Halotia branconii CENA392: one gene and its partners. The main gene of each other region encodes a partner of the protein of the gene in region 3 in a complex. Links are inferred from orthologs where the notes say so. Each region holds a gene or a part of one and is shown on either strand. Other genes may lie near its edges.

Region 1 (5,062 bases), 2.8 Mb from region 3 along the record:
CGCCCCGATGTAGAATTACTCCAAGCTTTTGCCCATGAAGTTCGCACCCCTTTAACAACTATTCGCACCATGACTCGCTTGCTGTTAAAGCGGCGAGATTTACCAGCTAACGTCACCAGTCGCTTAGAAATTATTGACCATGAGTGTACCGAGCAAATTGACCGAATGGAGTTGCTGTTTAAGGCCGCAGAACTGGAAACTTGTGCAACGGTAAAATCTTCAAGCACTCAACTAACACCAATGTCTTTAGATCAAGTGTTGCAGCAGAGTATTCCCCGGTGGCAACAAGCAGCAAATCGGCGCAATTTAACTTTAGATGTAGTATTACCTCAACAACTACCAACAGTGGTAAGCAATCCAAATATGCTGGATCGCATACTTACTGGTCTAATGGAAAATTTTACCCGTAGCTTACCTGCTGGCAGCCATATCCAAGTACAAGTAATCCCCGCTGGAGACCAACTAAAATTACAACTATCGCCTCAAACCCATTGTCAAGATACAAATAAAACCGCTACACCTGCAACACCACCAATCCGTAAAGCCCTTGGTCAATTGTTGATGTTCCAACCAGAAACAGGTACGATTAGTTTAAATATTACTGCAACCAAGCATCTGTTTCAAGCAATTGGGGGCAAACTAATTGTGCGTCAACGTCCTCAGTACGGGGAAGTCTTAACTATTTTCTTACCCTTAGAAGTTAGTAGTAAGCAAAAGTTAGGAGTTAGGAGTTAGGAGTAATAAATTTCTCACTCATTGTTTATTGATTTAGATTAAGCTGATGTGCAGCCCAGTTATGTAGTACAAAGACATAAAATTATTGTATTGTGGGCAGCATTCGACTGATACTATTTCACGAAATTATTGATACAAATTAATTTTCTTACTCCCCCTGCCTCCTCTGCTTCCCCTGCTTGCCCAAATGTATCAACTTTAAAGTGAAACGGTATGAGCGCTCACGCCAAAATCTTGTCTGTGTTCTATATACTGATATTTAAAAGTTAGAATTTGTATATACAACTTTGTTTTACTCTCAGCTGTTCGTTATACAAAACTCTAAGTTAAACTAAAAGATATTGGGATAAAAATCTCTGGCAGTAAGTTCGACAGACTACCAATTTTTATCACTCCAGTAACAATGTCTCAAGAACACAATGAATCACACCAACTTCAGCAACTAGCAAGTCTCAAACCAAAACACTTTGCTGATTTAATTAGGACTGCACAATTAGTTTTTGATCCTGCTGCGGGACTTTCTGGAAGACATCTCAAAGTTGACTGGCAAGAGTTTGGTATTCCCCAAGATGTAGTAGAAAATCTCAAATTACTTGGTCAGCAATATCAATACGCATCTCCTCACATTCCTGGTGATGTTATTTGGAGTCAATTGACTCCAGAAACTCGTATATGGTTTCTCAACAATAAAGATAAATTGTGGGAATTTGAGGAAGTTTTTCCAGCACTAGACGAAGATTAAGTTCTAGCCGGAAAAAGTAAGTAGTGAGGAATCACCACTGCGTTAATTATTTATCGGAGTACAACATCTGTTGTACTCCTTTAATCTACAATATCTTACTAAACTATGACACAAGAAAACTATCAATTTCACTATTATCTAATTAGCAAACATGGAAAACCTTTAATTATGTTTTTACATGGCTTTATGGGTAATATTAATGAATTTAATGAAGCCATCAAATTATTAGATAATAACTTTTCTTATCTGATACTTGACCTTCCCGGACATGGAAAAACCCAAGTAATAGGTAGCGACGAATATTATACTATGGCAAATATTGCCCATGCCTTAATCAACTTACTGGACGAATTGAAAATTGACAAATGCTTCTTAATTGGTTATTCAATGGGTGGAAGATTAGCCTTATACCTTATTCTACATTTTCCAGAGCGTTTTTATAAAGTTGTATTAGAATCTGCTTCTCCAGGTTTGATGACAGCAGCAGAACAGTTAGAACGAGTTAAGAGTGATGCTCAAATAGCCAAAAAATTAAGACGAAGTTTAACAACAAATGACTTTTATGCTTTTTTATTAAATTGGTATAGTCAGCCAATTTTCGGCTCTATAAAAAATCATCCACAGTTAGACTTAATGCTAGAAAGCCGGTTACAAAATGATCCCATAAAACTAGCTAAATCTTTACAATTTATGGGTACTGGTAGTCAACCTAGCTTGTGGGAAAAACTTTCAGAAAATACAAAACCTTTGTTGCTGATTTCTGGAGCTTATGATCAAAAATTTATAGATATTAATACAGAGATGACTAAAATATGTAAAGTTGCCCAACTAAAAATTATTAATGATTCTGCACATAATACTCACTTTGAAAATACCTGGGAATTTGTAGAAAATATCAAAAACTTTTGGTTTGATAAAAAAACAGCCCCGGTTAATCTGTGTTGACCATTAGCTGTTAAGTAATAAAATCAGGACTTACGCAAGCAAAATTTATCATTGCGATCAAAACGCAGTGTAGGGATGCAATCCCAGAGTTTTAGGCGATTTAGTCACCCCTCTTTGTCATTAAAGAGGGGCTATAGCAGTTCCCAATTATGTGAGGTACATAGCCCCTAGTCCCTAGTCCCTGATCTTAACGACATGTACCTCATTCAAACGAGAAGCGCTATAGAGATGAGACTTCAACATTCTCACCAGTTGATTGAAACTCACCACTATTTAATAAGCATCTTGCAGCTCGTAAAAATCAGGCGAGATATAATCCTTCCGCAAAGGCCAGCCTACCCAATCTTCCGGCATCAAAATCCGCTTTAAATTGGGGTGTCCTTCGTAGATAATGCCATACATGTCGTAAGACTCGCGCTCTTGCCAGTCAGCGGTCTTCCAAATCCAATACACTGAAGGCACTACAGGATTTTCTCTTGGCAAAAAGACTTTTATCCGTACTTCTTCAGGTTTATCAGCATTATCACCAACTTTAATCAAGTGATACACACTAACTAAATCTTGTCCTGGGCCAAGATCAATACCAGACTGAAACTGGAGATAATTAAAACCGTAAGCATAGAGGGCTGTAGCGGTGGGCAGCAAGAAATCTGGCTCCACTTTAATTATCTCTACGCCGTTCTTATCTGGTTCTAAAAACTCATGCTCAAAACCATTTTCTGTCAACCATTGGGAAACTTGGCCGGCTTTGACTAAAGAGTCTTCCTCTGCTGGTACTGGTTTAGATTCTTCTTCAGCCACGGTTTTGCTCCTCTTTTTGGGTTTTTGCTGTCAGCAGTGCAGGTGGTACAGGTAAACCAATTGCTTCTGTCAACTCCTTCGGTGGTACATTGCGAGTGTCTGAGCGCAAATACTTACCAGTTAAAATTTGCTCTGTTGGCTTCAGATTATGAGTTGTGCTGTAAAAACGGTGAGTTTGCTTGATTTGATCGCGTTCTTGCATTGAATCATTAGCTATCTTTTTCCGTAGCTTAATGATCGCATCGATAATTGCTTCTGGACGAGGAGGACAACCAGGCAAGTACACATCAACAGGAATCAATTTATCAACTCCCCGAACAGCAGTCGGAGAATCCACGCTGAACATTCCGCCAGTGATTGTACAAGCTCCCATCGCAATTACATATTTCGGTTCGGGCATTTGTTCATAAAGACGCACCAATTGGGGTGCCATCTTCATGGTAATTGTCCCTGCGGTAATAATTAAATCGGCTTGACGGGGGCTAGAACGAGGAATTAACCCGAAACGGTCAAAGTCAAATCGAGAGCCAATTAAAGCTGCAAACTCAATAAAACAGCAAGCTGTACCAAATAGTAACGGCCACAAACTCGAAAGCCGTGCCCAGTTGTAGAGGTCATCAACCGTAGTCAGAATCACATTTTCTGAAAGGTCTTGAGTGACTGTGGGACGCTCAATAGGATTGATGATTTGTTCTTTGTCCTGGGTTGTTAAATTAGGATTCAAGACCATTCCAAAGCTCCTTTACGCCATGCGTAAACTAAGGCGACTACAAGAATTGCAATAAAAACTAAGGCTTCAATGAATGCCAGTAATCCTAGACGGTGGAAAGCAACCGCCCAAGGATACAAGAATACAGTCTCTACATCAAAGACCACAAAGACTAGCGCAAACATGTAGTAGCGGATGTTGAACTGAATCCAGGCTCCCCCAATTGGTTCCATACCAGATTCGTAAGTGGTGCGCCGTTCTAGGCTGTTACCACTGGGTCGGAGGAGCTTGGATGCTGAAAGTGCCAAGGCAGGCACTAGGCTACAGATAATTAAGAAGCCTAGAAGGTATTCGTAACCGCTGAGGACAAACACAATGAATATCTACCGCTTATGGTGTAAATAAGGCTGTTACTTTCTTTTACATTATATCTTTTTGGGTTTTCTGAAATCTGGGAAACAAAAGGACTTCAGGTATTTGATTCGTTTTGGCTAGTGATAGAAAAGTCTAACAATTATGTCATAATTTTTAACGTATATTTAAGAATTACCTTCTGCGAGGCCTGAGCCATGAGCGAACAAGCTGTTGATACTTCGCTGTTAGACCGCTACGAGTGTCGCTCCTGCGGTTATGTTTATGAACCCGAAAAAGGTGACAATAGCAATGATATTGCTCCAGAGACACCTTTTGCAGAATTACCCATAAATTGGCGCTGTCCAGTTTGTGCTGCCAAGAAGACCGCTTTTGCCAACATCGGCCCTGCGGGTACAGCATCTGGTTTCAAAGAAAATCTCGGTTATGGATTGGGTGTTAATCAACTAACGCCAACGCAAAAAAATATCCTGATTTTTGGTGCTTTGGCTTTGGGTTTCTTGTTTTTTATCAGTCTCTACGGCTTACAATAAGACCCGTTATCTTTTTTACTCAATTTTTAGGGCGACTACTGCCCTTAAGGTCAAAAATTTAGAAAACCAATAAGAATACTGATGCATTCAATAGGTCTTGTGAAAAGTTGGCAAAGAATATTTGCCTTGTTGATAATAGTCCTCATCTGTATAGGTTGTAGCCAAGTACCCTCTATTAGTTACAACCCCTGGAAAATAATTTCTGTGCCAACAGACGCTAAACTA
Region 2 (4,942 bases), 3.5 Mb from region 3 along the record:
GCTCACCAATCAAAATTACGGAACTTTCGCCAGCTACAGCAGAAGTTGAATATGCCCAAGGAGTCGCTAATACCATTACACTCAAAAGCGCAAATAATCCTAGACTGACAATGGCGGTGAGTATCTTCCTAACTCCAGCGCTAGGAAATGGTGCAAAATCCTGGCGTTTGTTTACCAACATAATGGCAAACAAAATCAGCACATTCACTGCCCCCACATAAATCAATACTTGTGCTGCTGCGACAAAGTCACCATTTAGCAATAAGTATATTCCTGCCATGCTGATGAATACGCCTCCTAGCATAAAAGCAGAATAAACGATGTTAGAAAACAGCACTACACCGATGGCTGCACCAATCATCATTACACCTAATATGCCAAACGAAACAAACTGTACTCCTTCGGCTAGATTCACTATTTTTTGTCCTTTGTTCAGTTATTAATTGTCAGCGATGCACTGAGCTTGTGGAAGTGTTGTTAGTTACTAATGACTAATGACTATTTTTCAGTTTGTTCCATAAGGTCTTCTGGATGCGAACCAGCGCGAGGCGCATCAGTAGGCAGATCATGTGGGTCCATAACACCCTTGGGTAAGTAAACTAATTCACGTAAGGGTGTAACCATTGGGTCATTTGTGACTTTGTAGGGTAGGCGACCAAGTGCTACGTTGTCATAGTTTAATTCGTGGCGATCGTAAGTGGAAAGCTCATACTCTTCTGTCATTGACAAACAGTTAGTTGGGCAAAATTCCACACAGTTACCACAAAAAATACAAACTCCAAAGTCAATGCTGTAGTGCTTAAGTTTTTTCTTTTTGTTAGCTTTCTCAAATTCCCAATCGACTACAGGCAGATTAATCGGACAAACCCGAACACAGACTTCACAGGAAATGCATTTATCAAACTCAAAATGAATCCTGCCACGAAACCGTTCGCTAGGAATCAGTTTTTCATAAGGATATTGCACAGTAACCGGACGTCGGCGCATGTGGTCGAAAGTGACAGATAGTCCCTCACCGATATAACGACCGGCTTGTACTGCTTCTTTGGCGTAATCACCAACTTGCTTTAAGAACTTTAGCATCGTGTTTTACTCTCTCTCTTCAGGTCATAAGAGTTAGGAGTGAGGAGTTAATAAAATACTCATAACTCATAACTCATAAGTCTCTATTAGCCACCAAAGGCGATGGGGAAGGCTAATTTCAGGGCTGCGGTTAATAAGAGATTAACCAAACCAACTGGTAGCAAAAACTTCCATCCTAAATCTAACAGTTGGTCAATCCGAACCCGTGGTACTGTCCAGCGTAATAAGATAGCGGTAAACACTAGAAAGTAGGCTTTGATTACAGTCATAACGATGCCCAAGGAGGCTGTGACTACCTGTAATACGGGATTTGCTTCACTAATTCCCAGCCAGCCAGCAATGATGTTGATAGGGATAGGAAAGTCCCAACCACCTAGGTATAAAACTGCTACGAGTAAAGCCGAAAGCACTAAGTTGACATAAGAACTGAGATAAAACAGTGCAAATTTCATTCCAGAATATTCAGTCTGATAACCTGCGACTATTTCTTCTTCTGCTTCAGGCAGGTCAAAAGGCATTCGTTCGCATTCAGCAAGGGCGGCTATCCAAAAGATGATGAAACCCACTGGTTGCCGCCAAATGTTCCAGCCGAGAATACCATAACCGGATTGCTGATTAACAATATCAACAGTGCTGAGGCTGTTAGACATCATCACGATCGCTAGTACACTCAGCGCTAGAGGAATTTCATAGCTAATTGATTGTGCTGCTGCCCGCAACCCTCCCAAGAGAGAGTATTTATTATTAGAGGCGTAGCCGGCCATCAACAACCCAATTGGCTGAATGCTAGACAAAGCAATCCATAAGAAGATACCTGTTCCCACATTTGTAATGACGATGTTCTGTCCAAAGGGAACAATCAAATAAGACAGAAATACTGGTAATACAACAATGATTGGGCCTAGAGTAAATAACCATTGGTCAGCTTTAGCTGGCACAATATCTTCTTTAAATACCAGTTTTAGACCATCTGCTACTGGAGCTAGTAAACCCAAAGGCCCAATAAATTCAGGGCCTATCCGCTGTTGTGCTGATGCCGAAATTTTTCGTTCTAGCCAAACACAAACCAGTACCCCCACTGTTGCTCCAATGAGCATTAGTATCATCGGCAAAGGCATCCAAATAGCTTTGGCTGTACCTGCTGGTAGTCCTAAATCCATTAAGGATTCGATAAAAGTTCCTTGGAGGTCAATTCCTGAGTTCATGTTTCTGCTCTTTAAGTCAACTGAAGTGTGAAATATGAAGTATAAAATTTCAGTTTGGACTAACGCCTTGCTACGCTAACATCCTTCAGCCTTCATGCTTTCACCCTGCCTGATTGAAGATGTTTTTGCAAATTCCCATGCCTAGTATATCGTTGGATGGTTTTTGGCTCTTGAAACTATAGGAGAACTTTTGCTTATGATAATGATTAAGATTTATGGAAAGTGGGCATAGGGAAGAAAAGGAATTGGGGCAGGGTGCGGGGTGTACGCCTTGGCTACTTCGACTACGCGGTAGTTGAGCGCAGTCGAAACTCAGTACAAGACGCTCAGCGACCGGGGGATGAAGAAAGTTACCCCTGCCTCCCCTTTCCTAGTCCCTAAGACTAACTCTTAGCCCAAAAAGGCAAGATAAAACTACCGCCTCCATTTTGACAACGGTTTTCTAATTTACTTGGTCACTGGAGGCTAAGATGACTGCTAGTTAACGTTGGTCAATGGGTCTATAAGGAATTTCGTGCTGACCATTATAAATTTGGGTAGGACGGAAAATCCTGTTTTCTGCTAGTTGTTCTTTCCAGTGGGCTAGCCAACCAGCAACACGGGCGATCGCAAATACGGGTGTAAACAAGTCTGTAGGAATCCCCATTTTCCTATACACCAAACCTGAGTAAAAGTCAACATTAGGATAAATCCCTTTGCCACTCAACTTTTCTGTGACCACTCGCTCTACTTCTTGGGCAATTTCGTAATATTTGTCTGTCCCAAACTTGGCAAACAACTGTTCTGCAAGGTTTTGTAAGATTGTGGCTCGTGGATCTTTGACTTTATAAACACGATGCCCAAAACCCATAATTTTGGCTTTGCGTTGGATAAGATCTTCTACATAAGGACGTACATTTTCTACAGAGCCAATTTCTTCTAACATCTGGATCACTTCTTCGTTGGCTCCGCCATGCAACGGGCCTCCTAAAGTTCCGACGGCGCTAGCAACCACGGCATAAGGATCAGTCAAGGTCGAAGCTGTCACCCTAGCACTGAAAGTAGAAGCATTCATTGTATGCTCGACATGAAGTATCAAGCAGATATCAAAAATTTTCGCCGCTAACGGATCAGGTTCTCGCTCATTGAGCATGTATAGGAAATTGGCAGAGTAGTCTAAGTCATCACGCGGCTTTACAGGGTCATTACCTTTTCGCATTAACTGGAATGCCGCTACCATCGTGGGAATAGTTGCTATTAGCCGCACCACAGAATCTCTAATGTAGGCAGGGTTATGTAAATCTCTGAGCGAATAAAACAACCCTAAAGCAGCAGCAGAGGCTTGTAGAGCATCCATTGGGTGACCGCTTTCTGGAAAGCACTTCATCATGTCCCGGATGCGATATTTGATTCGTCTGTGGTAGCGAACTTCATGCTCAAACGCTGCCAATTCTTCTTGACTTGGCAGTTCGCCCCAGATTAAGAGATAAGCAGTTTCCAGAAAGGTACTTTTTTCTGCTAATTCCTCAATCCGGATGCCACGATATTCTAGAATTCCCTTTTGCCCATCTACATGACTGATACTTGATTGGGCGGCGGGAATGCCTTCTAAACCAGGCTTGTATTCGCACACCATCATGGCAACACCATTTACTTTGTGAAATATCCGATCACGCTAACTTACCAGAAATTATTTTTGCCATAACAGTAGCCGATCTAACAACAATTTTTTGAGAAGAGTTGAAAACCTGTTACAGCAGGTACTTGGGTGGTGTCAACCAAAACATCTGACTACGACCCACAGGCGAACCTGTTTCTGGTAGTTTTACTCCGATCATACCTGCTTTTTTCAAGACAAAACTGTCTTTGGCTTCTCCCCAAAGGAGAATTTCTGCCCAATTGCTCAAACAAGGCTCATGGCCTACTAAGGCAAGTTGGGTATTTTGGGAATAATTTTTGGGTTCTAGCCAGTCAACCAGCCAACTAGAAATGTCACCATTAAAGGCCAAGTGGTGAGATTCTTCTAGTTGGCAACTAAGTTTAGCGGCTATGAGAATTTCAGCTGTTTGGCGGGCGCGGACTAAAGGACTGGTGAGAATTAAATCAAACTGTAAACCCAAATTTTTAATTCTCTGGGCAACTTTCTCTGTTTTTTGCCGACCTTCTGGGGTGAGACTTCGTTCTTCGTCCTTTATGTTATTCGTCTGTTCTTCGGCGATGCCATGACGAATTAAATATAGTTCCATATAGCGCAGAAGATTTATTGGTACATTGTTAAACCACTAGTGTACAGTTCGGCAAAAATATGTAAGTTAAATGTGGAACAGCTTATGACACCAAGTAATTACGAATTACGAATTACGAATTAGTAATTATTTGGTCATTGCTACCATAATTTTCTATACAAAAGAAAATTGGTATTAATAATTTTATCCTCCACCCTTAAAAAATGGTTCCGTCAAAACGTGTTTATTGGTTGTTGATATTTGGCATTGCGATCGCCTTGGTCATATCCCTATTTTTTAGCATTGCGGCAAGCATCGTCGTCACTGTGCTATTTGATTTTACTGTTTTGGGATTGATGGTTGTGGATGGTTGGCGATCGCAGTCTGGACGCGTACAAATTAGCCGTGAATTACCGCCACGATTGTCTATTGGGCGGGATAATTTGGTTG
Region 3 (5,027 bases):
ACGGGTAGCGGGGTGAATCCTGCCATAGCGGTATTTTGGGGGAACTGAAGAAGCAATCACCTCAGCCAATTCTGTAGTCGTGTGCAACGGTCGTCGTTCGACAATCCGTCTAGCAATCCGCCGTGATAATCTCTCCTCACCATATTTAAAGAAAATATCAGCTAATTCTGCTTCATCCCAATTATTAATCACATCAGCGGCAGTTAGCGATCGCCCCCGATCCATTCGCATATCTAAATTTGCAGTTTGGCGAAAGCTAAAACCCCGTTCTGCTTGGTCTAAATGGTAAGAACTTACCCCCAAATCAGCTAAAATACCATCGAAAGTGTTAGGAGGAAACTGATACTCAGCAAAATTGCTATAGATAAATTGTACGCGATCGCCAAACTCAGCTAATTCTTTCTTCGCTGCTGCTAAAGCATCCTCATCTTGGTCAATCGCCGTCACTTGTACATCTGGTGCAACTGCTAAAATCAAACGACTGTGACCTCCACCACCTACAGTCGTATCCAAATAATGACCTCCTGGAGATACCGCAAGACCTGCAATAACTTCCTGCGGTAACACTGGTAGATGAGAAAATGTCGGTTCTTCAATAGCTAGCTGACGATTCATGAGACTTAAGGCAAAAAACCACAGATGAACTTTAATTATGTATTCTTTTTTTATGTCTTTAGTTGCAGGATGATGAAGTGAAAAAAATCTGATGCCTTAATTAAGTGGATATCGAGCTTCCATATAATAGTTGAAGAAGTGCAACAAACTAAAACATTCTAGTTGGCATCTTAGCGGTTCAATTCAAAATTTGCCTTCGGCACGCTACACGAACACAACGGGAGAACACAAAATCTATGACCAGACTAGAAACCCGCACTGAGCCAATGGTGCTAAATATGGGGCCACACCATCCCTCAATGCACGGGGTTCTGCGGCTAATTGTCACCTTGGATGGCGAGGATGTCGTTGACTGTGAACCAGTTATCGGCTATCTCCATCGGGGAATGGAAAAAATTGCCGAGAATCGTACTAATGTTATGTATGTTCCCTACGTTAGTCGCTGGGACTATGCAGCGGGAATGTTTAACGAAGCCGTTACTGTCAACGCCCCAGAAAAGTTAGCAGGTGTTGCTGTTCCTAAACGTGCCAGCTACATCCGCGTGATTATGCTGGAATTAAATCGAATCGCGAATCACTTACTGTGGTTTGGCCCATTCCTGGCTGACGTGGGCGCTCAAACTCCCTTTTTCTACCAGTTCCGGGAACGGGAGATGATTTACGATTTATGGGAAGCCGCCACAGGCTACCGGATGGTAAATAACAACTATTTCCGCGTTGGTGGTGTAGCTGCTGATTTACCTTATGGTTGGGTAGATAAGTGTTTAGATTTTTGTGATTACTTATTGCCTAAAATTGATGAATACGAACGCTTAGTTACTAATAACCCAATTTTCCGGCGGCGTATTGAAGGAATTGGCACTATTACCCGCGAACAAGCGATTAACTGGGGCTTGTCTGGGCCAATGTTACGCGCTTCTGGGGTGAAATGGGATCTACGGAAAGTAGACCATTATGAATGCTACGACGACTTTGACTGGGACGTGCATTGGGAAACCGCCGGTGATTGTTTTGCCCGTTATGTGGTGCGGATGCGGGAAATGCGCGAATCTGTCAAGATTATTCGCCAAGCTATCAAAGGACTGCCTGGAGGCCCTTACGAAAACCTAGAAGCCAAGCGTCTAGCTGCTGGGAAAAAATCAGAGTGGGATGGATTTGATTATCAATACATTGGTAAGAAAGTTTCTCCTACCTTTAAGATGCCCAAAGGTGAAATCTACTCTCGTATTGAAAGCGGTAAAGGTGAACTAGGAATTTATCTAGTTGGTGATGATAACGTCTTTCCTTGGCGGTGGAAAATTCGCCCGGCGGATTTTAACAACCTCCAGATTATCCCTGAGTTACTGCGAGGGATGAAGGTTGCAGATATTGTAGTGATTCTTGGCAGTGTTGATGTGATTATGGGATCTGTGGATAGGTAGAAAACATCGGCGTTGCTGAATTGCGTTATAAATCCAGATGTAGAGATGTTGCAATGCAACGCAACGTCTCTACAAGGATTTTAATATCATGCAGAATCATTTTCATACATGAAATCAGCAACGCCAAAATATCTATCTAAAGTGCATGAAAATAGGCGTATAAGCCTTAAAAACCTTGGATATCAAATTTTTTGGAGTTCAAAAAATTGGAAACCATAGGGATAAAACTGTTCCCTATTGCCTACCCCTACCAAAAGACTTTTTCAGCAAGCCCTAATTAATCCCTCTCTGGCTTTTCATCACTTTTTCAGCAAGCCCTAATTAGAGACGTTGTATCCACTGCAACGTCTCTAAAAAATATCAAACTTTTGATAGTAGCTAAGATTAGCCCTTTTAAAATGACTTATAAAATATCTACTAGACCAACTGCTTAATCTTCTAGTGATTTTGTTGGTACTTCGATCGCTGTAACATCAATTGTGCCATCTGGTGTGAAGCGCTGAAAATGACCCTGTTGTACTGAAAGTTGCTCTCCACAGTTAGGACACTGCAACTGACTACTATTTAAACCTGTAAATTCATAATTACACACGGGACATTGATCAGTAACCAAGTTGCGTTGCAGCCACCATCGAAACCCGAAAAAAGCCACAACGGGTGCTAATAATAGCAATCCGAAAAGAATCAATAACGAGTTCACTAACCAGCCCAAACCTACTGATGCCAGCAACCAAGCTACTGCTAACAAGATTAGCCAAGGGCGAAGATTCACAAGACTTAATTGTAAAGATTTAAGACCCATTTTTTAAAAATCATGCTGCTATTTCTAGGATAGCGAGTTTAGCCCAGAGTCAAAAGTTAATGGTCAAAAACTTAGGACTATTGACTAAAAACTCAAGATGACAGTAATTCTTGCAATCGCTGTTGGAAGGCATCTTGACCGAAAAGAGCGATCGCTTGCTCTCTCAACCATTGTCCATCACAACGTTGATCAGCTCCTTTAAGAATTTCTATACAAGCTGCTGCTACCGCCTCTGGATTACGATGGGGTACTCGCCATCCTAGTTTACCATCCTGCAAGGGGTCGGCTGATCCATCGTCGTCACCAGATAACACCGGCAAACCACAAGCCATCGCCTCTAAATAAACAATGCCAAAGCCTTCTTGAGAAGGCATAATATAAGCATCAGCGAGGTGGTAATGTGCCATTAATGCTTCTGTAGGCACAAAACCCGCAAACACTACGCGATCGCTCACACCTAAATCTTCTGCTAACTGAGCTAATCTTGGTTGGTCATCACCACGACCAATTACCAAATATTTCACTTCTGGGAAAATTTGAGCGATTTGTGGTAAAGCGCGAATTGTCACATCTACGCCTTTGTAAATATCTCCTGACCATAGCCGCGCTACAGTCATTAAGACTTTATTTCCTGTTAAACCATACTTTTCAACTAATTCTAGCTGCTTAGAACCAGGAGTAAATTGTTCACCATCAATCGCACAAGGAAGCATTTTGATTTTATTGGGATCTAAACCGTTAGTAGCACAGGCGCGATCGCGGCTATAGCGACTAATTGTCCAAATTCCGGCTGCTGAAGCGAGAGCGCGGTGTTCTTGATTTTTAAGTGGTTCCCAAACTTCTTTACCATAAGTTAGAACTGTGTAGGGAATACCCAACGGTTGGCAAAGGTTTTGGATCAGTACTGCTAAGTTAATATGACCACAAAAAACATGTTTGGGGCGTTTTTGTAACAGATATTTCAGCAGAGTTACCCCCATTTTGACTCTACCTATTTGAGGGGATTGATTTTGAAAGTAATGGAATTTTAAATTATCGGACTCAAAAGGATTTGAGCATTTAAAAGTATCGCGTAGCAAAAATACATCTGCTTGATAGCCTGTATTCAATCCCAAATAACTACGAAAAATATCTTTTACATAGGATTGAATCCCGCCTTCGTGCGTAAAAATCTCTAAAAAAACGAAGACATGACGAGCTTGTTTGCCAGAATTTTTGCTTATATCTAGGTTTTCTCCCACTGTATCAATTAGCATTTATATCTTTACTTTTCCCAAAGATGATATAGCAGCGGGTGATGTTTTGAAATTGCAGCACTGCTGCCAAATCCTAGCAAAGGAGTAACTGCAAATCGTATGCTGACTTTACTATAATGAGTAATTTTTTTTATACCAAAACTTTCAGCAAAAGTCAGCATTAAACCCCGTCTTGCTACTAGACTTAACCTTGCTTCTGTTCTCATAGTAAAGTACGAGAGACTGCGCCAATGAGACGCTACGGCATTAGTAACTCTTCCCCATGCCCCATTCCCTATGCTCCATGCCCTTGACCTTCATTGGCATATTTGACGATCAAAAGACAATTTCTACCATCTGTACTGCGTTCGTAAACAACATGGTCAGCCAAACGCCGCAACAAAAACCATCCGTAACCTCCTACTTGTAGAGTACCTGGTTCTGGTTCTGCGATCGCATTGGGGTCAAAAGGTTTTCCATGATCCCAAATTCTCATTTCTAGTTTGTTAATCCACAGACTCACTTGAATCTCTATGGTTGTTTCGGGTGGTAAAGCACGATGAGCATGACGAACTGCGTTAGTAAAGCCCTCTGCTAATGCTAAATTGAGGCGATAAAGTTGGCCTTCTGACCAGCCCAGTTGAGACACATGTTGCAGACAAAATTGATCAAACCATTGTTGCACTTTATTTAAGAGCTTAAGGTCGCTCTTAACTGTCAGATGGTCTCGCTTCACCATGCTAAGCATTGACCGTGACTTGAATATAAAATAAGTAAAAATGCTGGAATTTGTCGTCGTAATAGCGATTTGAGATTTTGGAATCGCTTTTGCATTCAAAACTCAAAATTAAAGAAGTGGTCTGGATTATTAAATCAGTTATCAGGGGTATGGTGTAGCATTAAAGCACACCAACGTTTTCCACCAATTGGTGAAGGACTTGAACCCAGAGATGT
Region 4 (5,031 bases), 2.8 Mb from region 3 along the record:
CATTCAAACGAGAAGCGCTATAGAGATGAGACTTCAACATTCTCACCAGTTGATTGAAACTCACCACTATTTAATAAGCATCTTGCAGCTCGTAAAAATCAGGCGAGATATAATCCTTCCGCAAAGGCCAGCCTACCCAATCTTCCGGCATCAAAATCCGCTTTAAATTGGGGTGTCCTTCGTAGATAATGCCATACATGTCGTAAGACTCGCGCTCTTGCCAGTCAGCGGTCTTCCAAATCCAATACACTGAAGGCACTACAGGATTTTCTCTTGGCAAAAAGACTTTTATCCGTACTTCTTCAGGTTTATCAGCATTATCACCAACTTTAATCAAGTGATACACACTAACTAAATCTTGTCCTGGGCCAAGATCAATACCAGACTGAAACTGGAGATAATTAAAACCGTAAGCATAGAGGGCTGTAGCGGTGGGCAGCAAGAAATCTGGCTCCACTTTAATTATCTCTACGCCGTTCTTATCTGGTTCTAAAAACTCATGCTCAAAACCATTTTCTGTCAACCATTGGGAAACTTGGCCGGCTTTGACTAAAGAGTCTTCCTCTGCTGGTACTGGTTTAGATTCTTCTTCAGCCACGGTTTTGCTCCTCTTTTTGGGTTTTTGCTGTCAGCAGTGCAGGTGGTACAGGTAAACCAATTGCTTCTGTCAACTCCTTCGGTGGTACATTGCGAGTGTCTGAGCGCAAATACTTACCAGTTAAAATTTGCTCTGTTGGCTTCAGATTATGAGTTGTGCTGTAAAAACGGTGAGTTTGCTTGATTTGATCGCGTTCTTGCATTGAATCATTAGCTATCTTTTTCCGTAGCTTAATGATCGCATCGATAATTGCTTCTGGACGAGGAGGACAACCAGGCAAGTACACATCAACAGGAATCAATTTATCAACTCCCCGAACAGCAGTCGGAGAATCCACGCTGAACATTCCGCCAGTGATTGTACAAGCTCCCATCGCAATTACATATTTCGGTTCGGGCATTTGTTCATAAAGACGCACCAATTGGGGTGCCATCTTCATGGTAATTGTCCCTGCGGTAATAATTAAATCGGCTTGACGGGGGCTAGAACGAGGAATTAACCCGAAACGGTCAAAGTCAAATCGAGAGCCAATTAAAGCTGCAAACTCAATAAAACAGCAAGCTGTACCAAATAGTAACGGCCACAAACTCGAAAGCCGTGCCCAGTTGTAGAGGTCATCAACCGTAGTCAGAATCACATTTTCTGAAAGGTCTTGAGTGACTGTGGGACGCTCAATAGGATTGATGATTTGTTCTTTGTCCTGGGTTGTTAAATTAGGATTCAAGACCATTCCAAAGCTCCTTTACGCCATGCGTAAACTAAGGCGACTACAAGAATTGCAATAAAAACTAAGGCTTCAATGAATGCCAGTAATCCTAGACGGTGGAAAGCAACCGCCCAAGGATACAAGAATACAGTCTCTACATCAAAGACCACAAAGACTAGCGCAAACATGTAGTAGCGGATGTTGAACTGAATCCAGGCTCCCCCAATTGGTTCCATACCAGATTCGTAAGTGGTGCGCCGTTCTAGGCTGTTACCACTGGGTCGGAGGAGCTTGGATGCTGAAAGTGCCAAGGCAGGCACTAGGCTACAGATAATTAAGAAGCCTAGAAGGTATTCGTAACCGCTGAGGACAAACACAATGAATATCTACCGCTTATGGTGTAAATAAGGCTGTTACTTTCTTTTACATTATATCTTTTTGGGTTTTCTGAAATCTGGGAAACAAAAGGACTTCAGGTATTTGATTCGTTTTGGCTAGTGATAGAAAAGTCTAACAATTATGTCATAATTTTTAACGTATATTTAAGAATTACCTTCTGCGAGGCCTGAGCCATGAGCGAACAAGCTGTTGATACTTCGCTGTTAGACCGCTACGAGTGTCGCTCCTGCGGTTATGTTTATGAACCCGAAAAAGGTGACAATAGCAATGATATTGCTCCAGAGACACCTTTTGCAGAATTACCCATAAATTGGCGCTGTCCAGTTTGTGCTGCCAAGAAGACCGCTTTTGCCAACATCGGCCCTGCGGGTACAGCATCTGGTTTCAAAGAAAATCTCGGTTATGGATTGGGTGTTAATCAACTAACGCCAACGCAAAAAAATATCCTGATTTTTGGTGCTTTGGCTTTGGGTTTCTTGTTTTTTATCAGTCTCTACGGCTTACAATAAGACCCGTTATCTTTTTTACTCAATTTTTAGGGCGACTACTGCCCTTAAGGTCAAAAATTTAGAAAACCAATAAGAATACTGATGCATTCAATAGGTCTTGTGAAAAGTTGGCAAAGAATATTTGCCTTGTTGATAATAGTCCTCATCTGTATAGGTTGTAGCCAAGTACCCTCTATTAGTTACAACCCCTGGAAAATAATTTCTGTGCCAACAGACGCTAAACTACTAGACATTGCCTTTACTAATGATCCTCAACATGGTTTTTTAGTAGGTAGCAATGCCACTCTTTTAGAAACCAATGACGGTGGTAATACTTGGGAACCTTTAACACTGGCACTAGATGATCCTAAGTCTCGCTTTGACTCAGTTAGTTTTGCTGATCAAGAAGGCTGGATTGTGGGAGAGCCTTCTTTACTTTTACATACCACCGATGAAGGCCGTTCTTGGTCGCGTATTCCCTTAAGCGAAAAGCTACCAGGAAGTCCGATCGCCATCAAAGCACTAGGTAATAATACTGCTGAAATGGCTACTAATGTGGGAGCAATATACAAAACCACAGACGGTGGTAAAAATTGGAAAGCCCAAGTAGAAGCAGCTGTCGGTGTTGTACGTAACATGGAACGTTCTGCTGATGGCAGATATGTTGCTGTTTCGGCTAAAGGTAGCTTTTACTCAACTTGGGAACCAGGACAAAATGCTTGGGTTCCCCATAACCGCAATAGTTCTCGCCGTGTAGAAAACATGGGCTTTTCTGAAAATGGACAGCTGTGGTTATTAGCGCGGGGAGGTCAAGTACAATTTAGTGACCCAAATCAATCTGACGAGTGGCAAGAAGCCCAAAGTCCTGAGTTGTCCACAAGCTGGGGTTTATTAGATTTGGCATATCGCACACCAGAAGAAATTTGGATAGGTGGCGGTAGCGGTAATTTACTGCGGAGTGCTGATGGTGGCAAAACTTGGGAAAAAGACCGCGCAGTTGAAGATGTAGCTGCTAATTTGTATAAAATCGTCTTTTTTCAGCCAGAGCAGGGATTTATCATTGGCGATCGCGGTGTCTTACTGAAATATCTCCCGAAATTGGAACAAACCCCCTCTACAGAGTCAGCTTAAGGGCATCTCAGCCATCAGTATTTATCTCAATTTCTGAGAAGAACGTTGCAACTTGTAACTCTTTCTAAACTTTGTAGGATAATAGACTCAATAACGTCTTTGTGAAGGCAGGAATATAAATGTCAGGTACTACTGGAGAACGTCCGTTTTCGGACATTATTACCAGCGTTCGTTACTGGGTAATTCACAGCATCACCATTCCAGCATTGTTCATTGCCGGTTGGTTATTCGTCAGCACCGGACTGGCTTATGATGTGTTTGGTACACCTCGTCCCGATCAGTATTACACGCAAGCACGGCAAGAAGTGCCGATTGTGAAGAACCGTTTTGAAGCTAAAAAACAAGTTGAACAATTTATTAAGTAGTTTGAGATCATGACTAGCGGCAATAACATTAATCAACCAGTTACCTATCCAATTTTTACAGTTAGATGGCTGGCAGTTCACACTTTAGGTGTACCAACCGTCTTCTTTTTAGGCGCGATCGCCGCCATGCAGTTTATTCAACGCTAGGAAGGAGCCAATCATGGAAAGAACACCCAACCCTAATAATCAGCCGGTTGAATTAAATCGGACTTCCCTATATCTGGGACTACTACTGATTTTTGTCCTAGGGATTCTATTCTCCAGTTACTTCTTTAACTAACTGGAACTATTGTTGTAAATCTGTGCTTATTTAATCTGTGTTGATTTGTTGTTAAGGGAGGAGAAAGCTGTGTCTGCTGGAAGCGGAAGAATTCCCCTGTGGGTCGTCGCTACGATCGCAGGATTAGGTGTAATTACAGTTGTAGGCATTTTCTTTTATGGAGCCTATGCCGGAATTGGTTCTTCAATGTAAGAATCACTTCGATTTAAGATCATTCAATCTGGACTTTCTAGCATTTGTTTAGAAATCGACATTAAAAAACCGCCTGTCTCTATGAGATGGGCGGTTTTTCAATAATTGATCAGTTGCACAGTCAAGTTGATAAAAAATAGCTCAACTAGACCATATCATCCCTTTCAATGTATAAAAACAGAAACGCGAATACCACAGCGGAGAAAACCCAACCAATGATGGGAACGAAAATAGAAGGCAAAAATGAAGCTGCCATAGTAAATAGTCCTGTTCAATCACATTACAATTCAAAATGAGCTTACTGCAAATTCAGCGGCATTTCTGAAAATCTCAAGATTTTTAACACAGGTTCTGTAACAAGTGTTCAAATACCGAACAATTCATCTAGTTGCAAATTTGGCAAGTCTGGAGGAATCACAGCCCGCACTACTGTAACTTTATGACTCTCTTGCTGGGTAGACACATTTAAAGCGATCGCCTCCAAGCGAATTTCTAAACAGCCAAAAGGAACATTTAATTGAGTAATTACTTCCAAACCTCCCCCAGAACTAGGTAACAAATCTTTAAGCAAATGGGGACCGTCCAACAACCAGCGAGTTTGACAATCTTCAACCCATAGCTTCACAACAACTTGAGGGCTAACATTAGGCAATTCTACGCGCACTCTGATCAATTTACCAGCAATCAATTCACCGTCTGGTACATGTAATTGCGGAACTGGTAAAGGCTCACTGATTGCCTCAGCCTGATGTAAAGGAACAGATAAATCTGAAATTGGTTGCACTTGATCTTCATCAGTCTGACTACTTAGCGCGTCTACTTCAATTTCGCTTGTATCATCTACAACAATTTCCTGTGCTAACCAAGCTGAT

The links.
Region 1: the proteins of QI031_RS27655 (region 3) and ndhK are in contact, whole or in part, in a cryo-EM structure (PDB 6KHJ), measured with the Thermosynechococcus vestitus proteins. The link is inferred for Halotia branconii CENA392 from one-to-one orthologs. Residues at the interface, in WP_011057128.1 of Thermosynechococcus vestitus: Pro17, His18, His19, Pro20, Ser21, Met22, Val25, Arg27, Met29, Thr31, Ile38, Asp39, Cys40, Glu41, Pro42, Val43, Ile44, Gly45, Tyr46, Leu47, His48, Arg49, Gly50, Met51, Lys53, Ile54, Asn57, Arg58, Pro65, Tyr66; in WP_011056552.1 of Thermosynechococcus vestitus: Leu46, Met47, Tyr48, Thr50, Ala51, Cys52, Phe54, Ile55, Glu56, Ala58, Ala59, Ile61, Gly62, Ser63, Arg64, Phe65, Asn76, Pro78, Thr89, Thr91, Lys93, Met94, Ala97, Leu101, Met123, Phe124, Ser126, Asp127, Ser128, Tyr129.
Region 2: the proteins of QI031_RS27655 (region 3) and nuoH are in contact, whole or in part, in a cryo-EM structure (PDB 6ZJN), measured with the Thermus thermophilus proteins. The link is inferred for Halotia branconii CENA392 from one-to-one orthologs. Residues at the interface, in WP_223903221.1 of Thermus thermophilus: Pro35, Ser36, Asp139, Gly141, Ala142; in WP_096411122.1 of Thermus thermophilus: Ala224, Glu225, Gln226, Glu227, Ala295, Trp297, Phe298, Arg299.
Region 4: the proteins of QI031_RS27655 (region 3) and ndhC are in contact, whole or in part, in a cryo-EM structure (PDB 6ZJN), measured with the Thermus thermophilus proteins. The link is inferred for Halotia branconii CENA392 from one-to-one orthologs. Residues at the interface, in WP_223903221.1 of Thermus thermophilus: Met26, Thr27, Asn29, Gly31, Pro32, His34; in WP_096411116.1 of Thermus thermophilus: Glu45, Ser46, Asn48, Pro50, Ala51, Gly52, Glu53.

Annotation. Positions count from the first base shown.
Region 1 is NZ_CP124543.1:3,495,588-3,500,649, forward strand. What follows is about bases 2,085-5,062. They hold ndhK (photosynthetic/respiratory NAD(P)H-quinone oxidoreductase subunit K), read right to left. Parts: upstream 3,954-5,062; coding sequence 3,216-3,953; downstream 2,085-3,215. Other genes in these bases: menH (2-succinyl-6-hydroxy-2,4-cyclohexadiene-1-carboxylate synthase), read left to right, coding at 2,085-2,422; QI031_RS15275 (NAD(P)H-quinone oxidoreductase subunit J), read right to left, coding at 2,696-3,223; ndhC (photosynthetic/respiratory NAD(P)H-quinone oxidoreductase subunit C), read right to left, coding at 3,944-4,306; QI031_RS15290 (rubredoxin), read left to right, coding at 4,502-4,837; QI031_RS15295 (photosynthesis system II assembly factor Ycf48), read left to right, coding at 4,928-5,062. In the rest of the region: QI031_RS15260 (sensor histidine kinase), read left to right, coding at 1-735; QI031_RS15265 (hypothetical protein), read left to right, coding at 1,139-1,477; more of menH, read left to right, coding at 1,583-2,084. UniProt on the Escherichia coli protein: NDH-1 shuttles electrons from NADH, via FMN and iron-sulfur (Fe-S) centers, to quinones in the respiratory chain. The immediate electron acceptor for the enzyme in this species is ubiquinone.
Region 2 is NZ_CP124543.1:2,799,174-2,804,115, forward strand. Bases 230-3,087 are described here. They hold nuoH (NADH-quinone oxidoreductase subunit NuoH), read right to left. Parts: upstream 2,289-3,087; coding sequence 1,170-2,288; downstream 230-1,169. Other genes in these bases: QI031_RS12240 (NADH-quinone oxidoreductase subunit J), read right to left, coding at 230-415; ndhI (NAD(P)H-quinone oxidoreductase subunit I), read right to left, coding at 499-1,083; QI031_RS12255 (citrate synthase), read right to left, coding at 2,770-3,087. Also shown: more of QI031_RS12240, read right to left, coding at 1-229; more of QI031_RS12255, read right to left, coding at 3,088-3,906; phosphohistidine phosphatase SixA, read right to left, coding at 4,019-4,513; QI031_RS12265 (DUF58 domain-containing protein), read left to right, coding at 4,717-4,942. UniProt on the Escherichia coli protein: NDH-1 shuttles electrons from NADH, via FMN and iron-sulfur (Fe-S) centers, to quinones in the respiratory chain. The immediate electron acceptor for the enzyme in this species is believed to be ubiquinone.
Region 3 is NZ_CP124543.1:6,317,405-6,322,431, reverse strand. The notes cover bases 1-2,943. They hold QI031_RS27655 (NAD(P)H-quinone oxidoreductase subunit H), read left to right. Parts: upstream 1-851; coding sequence 852-2,036; downstream 2,037-2,943. Other genes in these bases: QI031_RS27645 (glycosyltransferase), read right to left, coding at 2,931-2,943; QI031_RS27650 (hypothetical protein), read right to left, coding at 2,467-2,838; rsmH (16S rRNA (cytosine(1402)-N(4))-methyltransferase RsmH), read right to left, coding at 1-615. Outside these bases: more of QI031_RS27645, read right to left, coding at 2,944-4,094; QI031_RS27640 (ATP-binding protein), read right to left, coding at 4,369-4,821.
Region 4 is NZ_CP124543.1:3,498,213-3,503,243, forward strand. Bases 1-2,947 are described here. They hold ndhC (photosynthetic/respiratory NAD(P)H-quinone oxidoreductase subunit C), read right to left. Parts: upstream 1,682-2,947; coding sequence 1,319-1,681; downstream 1-1,318. Other genes in these bases: QI031_RS15275 (NAD(P)H-quinone oxidoreductase subunit J), read right to left, coding at 71-598; ndhK (photosynthetic/respiratory NAD(P)H-quinone oxidoreductase subunit K), read right to left, coding at 591-1,328; QI031_RS15290 (rubredoxin), read left to right, coding at 1,877-2,212; QI031_RS15295 (photosynthesis system II assembly factor Ycf48), read left to right, coding at 2,303-2,947. Also shown: more of QI031_RS15295, read left to right, coding at 2,948-3,322; psbE (cytochrome b559 subunit alpha), read left to right, coding at 3,442-3,687; psbF (cytochrome b559 subunit beta), read left to right, coding at 3,697-3,834; photosystem II reaction center protein PsbL, read left to right, coding at 3,848-3,967; QI031_RS15315 (photosystem II reaction center protein J), read left to right, coding at 4,037-4,159; QI031_RS15320 (photosystem I reaction center subunit VIII), read right to left, coding at 4,305-4,415; QI031_RS15325 (Rad2 family DNA repair protein), read right to left, coding at 4,524-5,031. UniProt on the Escherichia coli protein: NDH-1 shuttles electrons from NADH, via FMN and iron-sulfur (Fe-S) centers, to quinones in the respiratory chain. The immediate electron acceptor for the enzyme in this species is believed to be ubiquinone.